Regions from separate parts of the Carnobacterium sp. ISL-102 genome, predicted to be linked through region 3. Evidence: predicted binding sites of a transcription regulator. Region 3 holds the regulator's gene; each other region holds the start of a gene.
What was found. The regulator CtsR, encoded in region 3, represses protease genes until heat stress. The targets are predictions, from matches to a motif close to TTGGTCAAAAAAGGTCAAANA.

Region 1 (3,506 bases), on a different contig from region 3:
TTGCGCTGCTAACTGTTGCTCTTCAAGCATTTTCAATTCCTTCTCCAAAGCTGGGATCTGCCCATGTCTTAGAACAGCGGCACGTTCTAAATCATAATTACCCTCGGCCTCTTCTAATTCATGGCGTGCTTTTTCGATTTCAGCACGTTTATCACGTAATTTAGCTACTTCTTCTTTTTCAGTCTCCCACTTCATTTTCAGGTGATTAGCATCTTCACGTAAATTAGATAATTCCTCTTGGATGATTGCTAATCTTCGCATACTAGCATCATCTTTTTCTTTTTTCAATGCAGCTTCTTCTATTTCTAATTGCATCAATCGGCGAGAAACTTGGTCTAATTCAGTAGGTCTTGAATTCATTTCAACCCGAATAGTCGCACACGCTTCGTCTATTAAATCGATTGCTTTATCCGGTAGGAATCGATCCGTAATATAACGATTGGATAATGTTGCGGCAGCAACTAGGGCATTATCATGGATATTTACACTGTGATGGATCTCAAATCGTTCTTTTAATCCTCTTAAAATACTGATAGTCTCTTCCACTGTCGGTTCATTAACAAGTACTTTTTGGAATCGTCTTTCAAGAGCTTTATCAGTTTCCATGTATTTTCGATATTCATCTAGTGTTGTCGCACCAATACAATGCAGTTCGCCTCGGGCTAACATCGGTTTCAATAGATTCCCTGCGTCCATGCTGCCTTCCGTTTTCCCAGCTCCAACGATCGTATGGATCTCATCAATGAATAAAATGATCTGTCCTTCGCTTTTTTTCACTTCTTTTAATACCGCTTTCAAACGTTCTTCAAACTCTCCTCGATATTTTGCCCCTGCAATCAACGATCCCATATCTAATGAAAAAATAGTTTTTCCTTTTAAATTTTCTGGGACATCTTTTCGGACGATCCGCTGGGCTAATCCTTCCACTATAGCTGTCTTACCTACTCCTGGTTCTCCAATCAATACCGGATTATTTTTTGTTTTACGAGATAAAATACGAATCATATCACGAATTTCATCATCTCTTCCGATAACCGGATCCTGGTCTCCACTTTTTACAGCTTTGACTAAATCCGTTCCATATTTTTCGAGTGCCTGATAAGTTTCTTCTTGATTTTGTGAGGTCACACGATCTCCTCCTCTTATTTTTTTAATTTCATTTTCTAATTTTTTTTCAGTTAAACCATTTTTAGTTAAATAATTAGTCAAACTATGGTTCTTTAATTGCATTAGCGCTAGTAGAACGATTTCAGTTGAAAGAAAATCATCTTGAAAATCAGTTCTGATTTTATCGGCTTCCGTTAATAGACGGTATAAGTTTTGACTCATACCCTGTCCATATTGAACATTTAATCCTTCAACAGTAGGGTATTTATCCAATTCTTGATCTACAAAAAACTCGAATTTTTCTGTATCGATTTCTAAAGATTGGTAAAGCCCACGCGCAAAATGATCTGGCGTTAAAAAGATCTTCCATAAATGAAGAAGATCGATTTCCTGATGTTTTCTTGTTACGGCGATGCTTTGTGCTTCTCCAAGGGTTTGCTGCATTGTAGTAGTCATTTTTTCGATATCCATTGAAACTCCTCCTTGATTTACCTAATTTCAGTATACTAATTTGGTCAATAAAGGTAAAACGAAATGCCTGAGTTCTCACCTATTTTGTTGATTCATTATAATAAATTTTCACTCCCAAAACGAAGTTCTGATTTTAGTGCGGATACTAAAAAAGTTTACTCTAACTTTTTTAGTAGAGTAAACTTTTCTTTATCTTACACCTAATGCAATTCTTGCATAACGGCTCATTTTACTTGTATCCCAAGCTGGATACCAGACTAATTTTACTTCAGTTGAAGAAATTTCAGGGATCGTTTGCATTGCTTTCATAATGTCATCGGTAATAGTATCCACTAAGGGACAGCCCATCGTAGTTAGCGTTAGTTTTATTACGCAGTGTTTTTCTTCAGCAATTTCGACACCGTAAATTAAACCCAAGTTCACAATATCAATGTTCAATTCAGGATCAATGACCTGCTCTAAAGCAGAAAGTATTTCCTCTTTGATTTCATTTATTTTTTCTTCATTCCAGTTAGTCTGTTCCATGAGTTAGACACCTTCTTTTTTAATTCTATATTACCTCTTGTCTTACTAAAAGTAAATTATTTCAACGAGAGATCCTATTTTTTTATAAATGTTTATCGAAAAATTCGGCTGTTTCAACCGAAATCATATGCGGTACATGATGACCATAGCTTTCAGTTGTTGTAAAGCTCACATGTTTTCCATAATCTTGATTTTTTATTTTTTTATAAAAATCGAAAGTAGGTTGATAAGGCACTAAATCATCGTCTTCATCATGCCAAAAGTGGATAAATTTCCCAGCAATTTTTTCCGGTTGTAAATCAAGTGAAATATTTTTTAACGACTCTATAGCCGGGGCAAATTGTTTTGACTCAAAATCGATTTCTGCTCCTGTTTGCCATTTAGATGTTAATAACCATTTAGAAAAAGAAATTGGCGAGGGACTTCCCATTAGAACAACTGCTGTTTTTAGCCAAGGATATTGCGTTAAAATGGCGCTCGCTGTCATACCGCCCATTGAGAGACCTGATACCCCAACACGGCTTTGGTCCGTCAATCCTGCTTTAACGTAGTGATCGATTATAGAAGGGAATTCAATAATATTATGCTGCACAACATCCCAAAACTCTAAACTTCTCTCTTCTACTGGTATACCTTTGCTTCTTTCTCCATGCAAATAGGCTTCAGGAATTAATGCTCTAAATCCTTTTTTAGCAATTTCATAACCATGGACCAAAGAACTTTCTTTAAGATTTGTCCATCCATGATAAAAAACAACCGTTGGTAAGATCTCATTTAGCCTTTCTGTTAAAACAACTTCTAACATTGGAATTCCATTAATGGATTTGTGCTCTACTGTTATCATCTATCTATCCTCTTTCTGTATTCATTCTTATAGACTTTATGGTACACTATTTGTGTAGATTCTATGTAGTAAGTGTATCATAAACGAAACCTAGAAACTTTTATAAAATAAATGAATAATAGTTGGAGGATCTTGATGAATAAAAAATTAATTGCTCTAGATTTAGATGGGACTACATTAAATAATCGTTCAGAAATTTCGGTTAGGACCCAAAACACTTTGAAGACTTTAAGAAATGCTGGTCACCTTGTTTCAATCGTTACAGGCAGACCATACAGAAACAGTAAACAGTTCTATACTCAATTAGGTATGGAAACGCCTATTGTAAACTTTAATGGGGCCTTGTGTCACTTACCCGATCAATTGAATTGGGAATCACAGTACCACAAAACGTTAGATCGTGAGATTGCCTTAGATATGCTGACATTAAAAAAAGAATTAAATATCCATTTAATTGCAGCAGAACTAAAAGATACCGTTTTTGCAGATAATTATTTCGTTCCTTACAACGGCTTCTTTCCAGAAGGAAGCAATAGGGCTTCAAAACTTACGGCATCTA
Region 2 (3,506 bases), on a different contig from region 3:
TTCCATTCCCATTTTTGAAGTTTTTATTAGCCCTTGCTTCTTAAGGCCCTCTGATTCTGTACGTAAAACACGTTCTGTGATTCCCATACGATCAGCTAAAACTCTTCTGCCCACCGGACCTAATAAAAAAACATTGCGCAAAATATGGTAACGATTCTGAAGTGTATACATGATGTCTGGAATGACTTCTTCAATAACGGATACTACGCTTTGCATGAGCGACCTCTTTCTACGTTGGACGCTTTGTGACCGCGTTAGTCGTTTGGCGACCCTTGTTACTTAAAAAAACAAGAGAATCAAAATGAAAATTAAACTATCAGTTTCCTGGTTCTGTTTTATTATCATTAATCAATAGTACTGAAAAGCACTATTACCATCTCTCACATCAATTATTGTAACAGTTATCCGATTATCTTTCAACTATTATGTTTCTAAGTTTTTCATTAAATTACACAAAGAAAGTTTGAATGAATTATGTCTTTTTCACAAAAAAATACTGTTCTCAACTTCTACACTTGTTCAATACGCGCTTCGATCAAGCCTTTAAGTTCTTGTTGTTTGATATTCTCATCAAAAATATCTTCTTCAATAAAAACTGTAGGAACCAATACAACCTCTGCTCCGTTTGCTTCTTGTACGATTTCTTTAGCCTTAGTTCCATTTGATTGAAGCGTTAAGTTTCTTTTTTCGACTGCATATGCTGCGATCTCATCAGAATTTGTTAATCTTCCCCACTCTTTTTGGTGAGCAAAAAAGAAATCTATTTCTTCAAGTGCCTTCTCAGGATCAGAGTAGTCTAAATATTGATGCAGAACATTTCCTTTTCTTAACCCCGCTGTTTCTTTATCAAAATGTTTGATGATTCGCTGTACTTTACCTGCAAAGACATACTCAGTTAATAGATCTTTTGAATCCTCATACCATATTTTACAATACGGGCATGCCAAGTTAATAAATTCGATTACTTTAACTGGAGCACTTTCACTTCCAACCTTAATTCCATTGGTTGTATTGACCTTGTCCGATTTTATATTGCTGACATCCATTAAAAGTCCTCCCTTATTCGCTAATTATTTTCATTATACAGATTATAGTAAGTCAATTAAAAGGATTTGGCTTATTTTTTTAAAAAGGCTATCAATAAAAAAAAGATTGGAGAGTTGCTCCAATCTTTTTTTTATTTTATTCTTCAATTAGTTTACTCATATAGATTGTTTCTGCTTATTTGCTTAAAGCAGCACTATTTTCCATAATTTCGTCAATCAAACCATATGCTTTTGCATCTTCTGCAGACATATAATTGTCTCTATCTGTATCGCTTTGGATAACTTCAATTGGTTGTCCTGTACGTTCTGATAAAATTTTATTCAAGCGTTCACGTGTTTTCAAAATATGACGAGCAGCAATTTCGATTTCTGTTGCTTGTCCTTGCGAACCACCTGATGGTTGATGGATCATGATTTCAGCATTTGGCAAAGCATAACGTTTACCTTTTGTACCAGCTGTTAATAAGAAACTTCCCATTGAAGCAGCCATACCCATTGCGATCGTTTGTACATCTGCTTTGATAAAGTTCATTGTATCGAAAATCGCTAATCCAGCAGTTACACTGCCTCCTGGTGAATTGATGTAAATATAAATATCTTTTTCAGAATCTTGTGCATCTAAAAATAACAGCTGAGCGATTACAGCATTTGCAAGATCATCATCTACTGGACCACTTAACATAATAATACGGTCTTTTAAAAGACGAGAATAAATATCATAGGCACGTTCACCTCTTGATGACTGTTCGATTACTGTAGGGACTAAGTTCATAATTTGCTTCCTCCTCAATTGTTTACTACTTTTAAGTGACTAAACATCGACTCAATACATTACTAACTGTATTCTACTCCATTGGTCAATGAAGGTCAATTTTTTTGTTCGTTATTTTTTTGATAAAAAAAAGTGATTAGAAGTTTTGCTCTAATCACAAAAATGCCCCCTGAGGGAATCGAACCCCCATTTTAAGAATCGGAATCTTACGTGATATCCATTACACTAAGGGGACTACTACTACAATAATGCTAACCTAATGAAGGGTCCACTATTCTCTGATGTTAGCAAAATACCAACTATTATAGTGTAGCCCAGTTATAATAAAAAGACAAGCAGAACTTCCGGACTAACGACGCATGAATTCTCTCGTAAAGAGATTTTTTTGCTTTACTGAATAGATTCATTTGTTTTAATTTTTTCAGTTCCTTTTGTCAGTTTTCGCAAGGTCTTTAGATCTTAATTTTTCTGCCATTTCGTTTAACTTACGTAATCGATGATTGATCCCAGACTTGCTGATCGTTCCACTCGGGATCATTTCTCCTAATTCTTTTAAAGTTACTTCTGGATTTTCTAAACGAACAAGCGCGATTTCTCTTAATTTTACTGGAATCTTATCTAATCCAATTCTAGCATCAATAAACTTGATACTTTCGATTTGTTTACCTGCAGCATCGATCGTCTTATTTAAATTAGCATTTTCGCAGTTAACTAAACGATTGACCGAATTTCTCATATCTCTGATAATACGAACATCTTCAAATTTAAGCATACCACTAGTTGCCCCAATCAAGGCTAAAAAATCGGCAATCTTTTCTGCTTCTTTCAAATAGGTGATGTATCCATTACGTCTTTCTAATGTGCGAGCATTCATATTAAATTGATTCATCATTTGACAGATATCATCATTATGTTCCTCGTAACTTGAGTAGATTTCAAGATGGTAACGACTCGTTTCTGGATTATTGACCGATCCTCCCGCTAAAAATGCGCCGCGTAGATAAGATTTGACTTTTTGTGTATTGCCTATCACTTCATCTGAAACATGGCTATGCAAAAACATTCCCTCCATAATTGATAAATCTGAAAGAACTTCTTGAGTTCCATGTTTTAATCGTACGACATAAACATTATTTTTTTTTAATTTCATCTTCCGGCGAACTAACAGTTCACTTTCAACATCAAAATGATCTTTTAATAAAACATAAATTCTACGTGCAATTGCTGCATTTTCAGTTTGAATATTTAAAATAAATTTTTTGTCGACCAAACCAACTGTTCCATTCATACGAATCAACGCAGCTAATTCAGCTTTAGCATGCTCTCTGTGAACTTCTAATTGCGTTAATTCTTTCTTCACTTCTGAAGCATAAGACATATAATAGCCTCCTTTCTTTTTTCAATTGATTTACTAACTATTTTTTTTTTCTAGCCGTCTATTATCGAAAGCTATTTTAAATAATTCATCCACAACTTTTTCCCTATTGTGGAAAACTCCTTGATCTCTTAATTCAAGAAAATCATCCGATATAATAGAAGGAACTTCCTCAGCAAGTTTTTTAAAATCATGTGTTACTTGTACTAAATATTCATTGTAGCGTTCAGCATCGATATAATTTTCTGGTACTTCACCGATATTGACCAAAACTGTATCAATAAATTTTTCACCCAAGTGCTTATGCAATACG
Region 3 (3,506 bases):
TGCTCTAGAAACTGATTCAACTGCTTGTTCTTGTCCAATCACTCGTTTATGCAATATTTTTTCTAAATTCATTAATCGGTCAGATTCTTTTTGCTCCATCTGTTGAACGGGAATACTCGTCCAAAGAGAGACTACTTCTGCAATATCTCTTTCCGTTACCTGCAATGATTTTAACGAAGCTTTTCCTTCTTGTTTTTGCAGCAAATTTTCAATTTTTTTGCGTTGTTTCATTTCTTTCATACGAATTCTAGCAGCTTTCTCAAAGTCTTGTAACTGTATTGCTTCTTCTTTGGTCTGTATCAAAGCCTCCAATTCTGCAACTGCAGCTGCAACTGGAGAAGGTTTACCTGAAACATCTAAACGTACTTTAGAAGCAGATTCATCTATCAAATCAATAGCTTTATCCGGCAACTGTCTTGATGTAATATAACGAGATGAGAGTTTAACTGCAGCGTGTACAGCTTCATCTGTAATTTTGACACCATGATGATCCTCATAACGAGAACGTAAACCTAATAAAATTTCTTCTGCTTCTTCTTCAGAAGGAGGATCGACATGGATCGGTGAAAATCGTCTTTCTAAAGCAGCATCCTTTTCAATATATTTTTGGTATTCATCTAGTGTTGTTGCTCCTATGGTCTGTAGTTCACCACGCGCTAATGCAGGTTTCAAGATATTAGACGCATCGATCGCACCCTCTGCTCCACCAGCACCAATTAGAGTATGCAACTCATCTATGAATAAGATAACTTCGCCATCTTGGTAAATCTCGTCTATAATTTTTTTCATTCGTTCTTCGAATTCACCACGATATTTTGTACCTGCTACCAACGAACCCATATCAAGCATCATCAATCGTTTATTTGCTAATGCAGCTGGAACTTCACCGTCATTGATTTTTTGTGCTAATCCTTCTGCAATGGCTGTTTTACCTACACCGGGTTCTCCTACCAAAACAGGATTATTTTTCGTTCTGCGGCTCAAAACTTGGATAATACGTTGGATTTCTTTATGACGCCCAACTACTGGATCTAATTTTCCTTCTCTTGCCACGGATGTTAAGTCGCGAGCTAAAGAATCTAAAGTAGGTGTACCTGCGACTTGTTTAGCAGCTGGTTTTGCCTTTCTACCTTTACTATTCGTTACATCGCTCAAACCGATTTTTTTCAACACGATTTGACGGGCTTTATTTAAATTAATATCGAGATTACTTAAAATTTTAGATGATAAAATATCCTCTTCGCGCAACAGCCCTAATAATAAATGCTCTGTACCCACAAGTGCTGAACCCATACGTCTTGCTTCATCTGTAGCAAATGTTATAGCCTGTTTAGCTCTTGGAGAATAAGGAAGAATAGCATTTTTAGAAAGGTATTTCATTGTTCCGTAACCCGTAAAGTGTTCGATTTCTTCTCGGATATCAATTTCTGTAACAGAAAATTGTCTTAACGTTTTTCCGGCAATTCCATCCTGTTCCATAATCAAGCCTAAAAGTAAGTGCTCAGTTCCTACAGAATGATGACGAAATCCCTTTGCTTCTTCTTGCGCCATGATTAAAACCATTCTTGCTTTTTCAGAAAATAATTCATCCATCTATATTTCGCCTCCGGTTTTATTCTTTACTCATATTTTAAATTATTTAAAAAAGCTACTAATAATCTAGCTCTTAATTCATTTTCAATCATTCCATTAGCATTCAAGAGTGATTTTTCCATCACAGATAATATGATGTTAGCTTCTCGCTTAGTCAACATTTCAGTTTCAAATAATCTCTCTATAATAGAACAAGCATTTTTTTGGGTAATTTTATTTCCAACAATATCGATCATCATATCCAACATTTCAGCTTCATCTATCAATTTTACTTTAATAATACGTATATACCCTCCACCACCACGCTTACTTTCAACTAAATAACCTTGTTGCACAGTAAAACGGGTGTTTATAACATAATTTATTTGGGAAGGAACACAATTAAATCGATTTGCCATTTCACTACGCCTAATTTCGACTCGTTCATCTTGACCTAACACTTTCTTTAAATAAGCTTCAATGATATCTGACATGTTTTGATTGTGCATGAGCTATCTGTTACTAAAACATTTCAGTGTATAGTAAAGATAATAGCTTTATCTTTACTACATTGCAACGGTGTTTTTTTAGTAACACTCCTTTTCTTATCGTCCCAACACTAGACTTAATCATTTAGTTTATCAATAACATAAACTAAATCAATAGCGGAGGATACTTCTAGCGAGAACCAGAAAGTATTCTTGACTAATCCTGACTTTCATTATACGAGAAATAAGAGGATTTGAAAAGTAACTCTACTCATTTCCATTTAAACAACTTCTAAATTGGCTCTATTCCTCAATAAACAAAGGATAAATACTTCAAAAAAATATTTTTATAAAAAAAAAACCTTATTTTCAAATCATCAACTGACTTAAAAAAATTGTTTTGTATGCTAATTTAAAAAGGTAAATAGTAGTCGTATCTTTTAGCGTATGGATGTGGCGACACCATTTTGTAGTACTTCCTAGGCTGTCTCATGTATTCTGCCAGAGCATCCTTTACACGGCTACAAGCGACCCTATTACTCTAGAAATTTGGAAGGATTAATTTATCAACACTAAAAATTATACAGCCGATATTACTTAACAGTATAAAACGAACAAAAAAAGGTGCTTTCTCTAAATTAAGAGAAAGCACCTTTTTATAATTATTTATCGGGAAGACAGGATTCGAACCTGCGACCCCTTGGTCCCAAACCAAGTGCTCTACCAAGCTGAGCTACTTCCCGTTCATGATTCCTCATTCTTTTTTAAATGAAATGCACCCAAGAGGACTTGAACCTCTAACCCCTTGATTCGTAGTCAAGTACTCTATCCAATTGAGCTATGGGTGCGTATGGTGCCGAGGGCCGGAATCGAACCGGCACGGTGATCACTCACCGCAGGATTTTAAGTCCTGTGCGTCTACCTGTTCCGCCACCCCGGCATTAGAACAGCTTATTCTTTTTACGAATGAGCTTACTAGTCAACCTAGTAAGCGAAAGACGGGATTCGAACCCGCGACCCCCACCTTGGCAAGGTGATGTTCTACCACTGAACTACTTTCGCAAAAGAATGCCGGCTAAAGGAGTTGAACCCTCGACCCTCTGATTACAAATCAGATGCTCTACCAACTGAGCTAAGCCGGCTAAAGTAATACTTCAGTCCTTCAATAAAAACAGTGCGGGTGAAGGGACTTGAACCCCCACGTCTTACGACGCTAGATCCTAAATCTAGTGCGTCTGCCAATTCCGCCACACCCGCAAAAACATGGCATAACTAAACATATTTGCATGATTAGCTATGAGTCATGCAGGATTCGAACCTGCGACCCTCTGATTAAAAGTCAGATGCTCTACCAACTGAGCTAATGACTCATGGTGGAGGTTGACGGGATCGAACCGCCGACCCTCTGCTTGTAAGGCAGATGCTCTCCCAGCTGAGCTAAACCTC
Region 4 (3,506 bases), on a different contig from region 3:
TAGTTTGAAATTTAATTTTCGGTATCGGGTTCTTCCTTTGATCCAGTAGGAGATTCTGCTGAGATAATTTCTTTTGCCTCTACAACAATGTTCCCTTCAACGTTTGTTTTTGCAATCAATTCTTTTACAGAAGGGTAATCAAGATAGAAATCTGCAATTCGATCTTCAATTTGTTCTTGAATAACACGTCGCAAAGGACGCGCGCCTAATTTTGGATCATAGCCTAATTCGACTAGTTTTTCTTTAGCAGAAGGTTCTACTTCGATTGTTATACCTTGATGTTCGAGCATATCATTTACATCCTTTATCAATAAATCGACAATAAATAATAAGTTTTCTTTTGTAAGAGAATTGAATTCAACGATTCCATCAAAACGGTTAATAAATTCTGGTTTGAAGTAATCCGTTAAATGATTTAATATGGATTTTTGTGTGCCAGAAGTGGTGGCACCAAAACCTACGCTAGCTTCTACATCACTCGTACCAGCATTGCTTGTCATAATGATAATAGTATCTTTAAAACTAACTGTACGGCCTTGGGCATCCGTTAATCTGCCATCGTCAAGAATTTGTAGAAACATATGCAACACATCAGGGTGAGCCTTTTCAACTTCATCTAATAAAATGATACTGTAAGGATTGTGACGAACTTTTTCGGTAAGTTGACCTGCTTCTTCATAGCCAATATACCCAGGAGGAGAACCAATTAATTTAGAAACACTGTGTTTTTCCATATATTCACTCATATCAAATCGAATATAGGCTTCTTTGTTCCCAAATAGCTCTAATGCTAGTTGTTTAGCTAATTCAGTTTTCCCAACACCAGTAGGGCCGATGAAAAGGAAAGAACCAATTGGACGGCTTTTATTATTGAACCCAACACGGCTTCTGCGTATTGCCCTGGAAACTTTGTCGATTGCTTCATCTTGTCCAATAACATGTTTTTTAAGATCTTGTCCTAAGTTCCGTAATTGTGTTTGCTCTTTTTCTTTTAAATCTCCTACAGGAATATTTGTCTTCATTTCAATAATTTCGATCATATCCTGCTCAGTTACTGTAGGCTCATCTGAATCAGGATTTTGTTGATCTCTCATGGTAGAGAATTTTTTAGCCTGATCACGATAAAAAGCCGCTTTTTCATAATCTTCTTGTTGTAAAGCTAGTTGTTTTTGTTGAGCAGCTTCTGCAATTTTATCCTCCAATTGTTTCGGATCAACAACTTGTATCGTTAAATTCTTTTTGGAACCCGATTCATCTAACAAGTCAATCGCTTTGTCGGGCAAAAAACGATCTTGAATGTAGCGGTTAGATAAGCTAACGGCGCTCTTAATAGCTTCATCCGTGTAATGAACATGATGGTAATCTTCGTATTTTTTTTGGAGACCTTGAAGAATAGTAATAGTTTCTTCAACGGATGGTTCACTAACACGTACGGGCTGCATACGGCGCTCCAAAGCAGCATCTTTTTCAATCGTGCGGTACTCTTTTAACGTCGTTGCCCCGACCATTTGCATTTCACCGCGTGCAAGAGCTGGTTTAAGCATATTGCCAGCATCCATACTGCCTTCCGCACTTCCGGCTCCAACAATTTCGTGGACTTCATCAATAAACAAAATAATTTGTGGATTTTTCTTTAATTCATCCATTAATTGTTTCATACGTTCTTCAAATTGACCACGTATGCCCGTTCCTTGAACTAAGGAAGCAACGTCTAGCCGAATGACTTCCTTACTTAATAATTTTTGAGGCACATCACCATCAACGATTTTTTGTGCTAAACCTTCAACAACTGCCGTTTTACCAACACCAGGTTCACCTGTCAATACAGGATTATTTTTAGTCCGGCGATTTAGAATTTCAATCACTCGTTCAATTTCCTTATCGCGTCCAATGACTGGATCTATAGCCCCTGTTCGTGCTAAATCGGTTAAATTCGTTCCATATTCACCTAAAAGTCCAGGCTTTTTATTTATAGGCGGCTGACCTCCAGAACCCTTTTGAGTGGGAGGGACGCTTGAATTATTTTGTTGTGAGTTGTTATTTTGAGGATTTTGCATGGAACGGAAAATTTGATCTAAATTACCGAAACCAAAAGGATCTTGTGGTGATCGATTATTTCTGATCTCGCCATGATTTTGAGCATCTTTTATAAGTTGGTAACAATTTTGACAAACATCCAATTGACCTTTTTGGCCATTCATATTGGTGTATAAATGGATAGTTGCTTCACGTTGATTGCAATTTTGACATAACATTTAAACACAACCTTTCATTTAGTAGGTTAGTAAATCAAATAAAATTAAACAAATGATTGACCATTACTGACCTTTCTAATTATCATTATACACTGACCTTTTTTGACTTTCAAGTAATTGGTACTATAATTTTTTGTTTTTTTGAATTAAACTGATCATAATCAAGTTAGTTAAAACATTAGTAAAGGAAGTCTTAATAATGACCAGAGAAGAATTACAAAATCAACTGAAACAGTTGATCAAAGGCGATATTGATACAATGGCTATTGAAAAAAAAGATTTTATGACTTTTCGAGAAATTTGGATCAATCATGAAGAGAAAGAATCTATTATCGGAGAGGCTCTGCATAACGGAAATGTTATTTATCGGTATAGGTCAAATGGAAAGTAGCATAGAATATTTAGAAAAAAATAGTTGTTAAAACAGAAAAAAAATGGTAGTCTTATAAGTTGTAAGGGCTATATCGAATGTTTTTGCTGAAAAGAATATTATTGACAGTCGAAACTGGATGGAGTCCTCAAAAATAATATATATTAAAGGGGATTTTTTAATTATGGAAAAACGCGAATTTCACGTAGTAGCTGAAACAGGTATCCATGCACGTCCAGCAACATTATTAGTACAAACAGCAAGCAAATTTAGTTCAGATATCAACCTAGAATATAAAGGTAAATCTGTAAACTTAAAATCAATCATGGGCGTTATGTCTTTAGGTGTTGGACAAGGTGCTGACGTAGTTATCTCTGCTGATGGTTCAGACGAATCTGAAGCTCTTGCAGGAATCGAAGAAACAATGAAGAAAGAAGGTTTAGCTGAATAATGGTTGAAAAATTAAAAGGGATCGCAGCAAGTGATGGTATTGCAGTAGCAAAAGCTTACTTACTAACTGAACCCGATTTAACTTTCAACAAAATTTCAGTTGAGAACTCTGATTCAGAAATTAACCGCTTAAAATCGGCATTAAAAGAAGCATCAAAAGAACTTGAGATCATTCGATCTAAAGCAGCAGAATCTTTAGGTGAAAAAGAAGCCCAAGTTTTTGATGCTCATTTAATGGTTCTATCTGATCCAGAATTAATCGGGAGTATCGAAAGCTCTATTAATGATAATAAAGTCAATGCAGAGAGTGCATTAAAAGAAGTAACGGATATGTTTATTGGGATGTTTGAAGGCATGGAAGATAACCCTTACATGCAAGAACGTGCAGCTGATATCAAAGATGTTACTAAACGAGTATTAAGCCACTTGTT

Region 1: a site for CtsR is predicted at 1,619-1,639, ahead of clpB (ATP-dependent chaperone ClpB). Genes of this name have one in related genera too.
Region 2: a site for CtsR is predicted at 1,900-1,920, ahead of clpP (ATP-dependent Clp endopeptidase proteolytic subunit ClpP). Genes of this name have one in related genera too.
Region 4: a site for CtsR is predicted at 2,309-2,329, ahead of J7E16_RS09560 (ATP-dependent Clp protease ATP-binding subunit). Genes of this name have one in related genera too.

The regions. Positions count from the first base shown of each region.
Region 1 is NZ_JAGGRF010000003.1:271,675-275,180, forward strand. Features, by position in the region: gene clpB (ATP-dependent chaperone ClpB) at 1-1,578, opposite strand, end outside; gene J7E16_RS02890 (metal-sulfur cluster assembly factor) at 1,768-2,103, opposite strand; gene J7E16_RS02895 (prolyl oligopeptidase family serine peptidase) at 2,186-2,947, opposite strand; gene J7E16_RS02900 (Cof-type HAD-IIB family hydrolase) at 3,083-3,506, shown strand, end outside.
Region 2 is NZ_JAGGRF010000007.1:1,860-5,365, reverse strand. Features, by position in the region: gene J7E16_RS06035 (sugar-binding transcriptional regulator) at 1-216, opposite strand, end outside; gene J7E16_RS06030 (thioredoxin domain-containing protein) at 510-1,046, opposite strand; gene clpP (ATP-dependent Clp endopeptidase proteolytic subunit ClpP) at 1,222-1,818, opposite strand; tRNA gene J7E16_RS06020 (tRNA-Arg) at 1,982-2,053, opposite strand; gene whiA (DNA-binding protein WhiA) at 2,240-3,196, opposite strand; gene mgfK (gluconeogenesis morphogenetic factor MgfK) at 3,230-3,506, opposite strand, start outside.
Region 3 is NZ_JAGGRF010000012.1:38,529-42,034, forward strand. Features, by position in the region: gene J7E16_RS07045 (ATP-dependent Clp protease ATP-binding subunit) at 1-1,593, opposite strand, end outside; gene J7E16_RS07050 (CtsR family transcriptional regulator) at 1,620-2,081, opposite strand; tRNA gene J7E16_RS07055 (tRNA-Pro) at 2,730-2,803, opposite strand; tRNA gene J7E16_RS07060 (tRNA-Arg) at 2,835-2,908, opposite strand; tRNA gene J7E16_RS07065 (tRNA-Leu) at 2,912-3,000, opposite strand; tRNA gene J7E16_RS07070 (tRNA-Gly) at 3,051-3,122, opposite strand; tRNA gene J7E16_RS07075 (tRNA-Thr) at 3,130-3,202, opposite strand; tRNA gene J7E16_RS07080 (tRNA-Leu) at 3,236-3,317, opposite strand; tRNA gene J7E16_RS07085 (tRNA-Lys) at 3,358-3,430, opposite strand; tRNA gene J7E16_RS07090 (tRNA-Val) at 3,432-3,506, opposite strand, start outside.
Region 4 is NZ_JAGGRF010000031.1:39,794-43,299, reverse strand. Features, by position in the region: gene J7E16_RS09560 (ATP-dependent Clp protease ATP-binding subunit) at 12-2,255, opposite strand; gene ykzS (protein YkzS) at 2,455-2,646, shown strand; gene J7E16_RS09550 (phosphocarrier protein HPr) at 2,810-3,076, shown strand; gene ptsP (phosphoenolpyruvate--protein phosphotransferase) at 3,076-3,506, shown strand, end outside.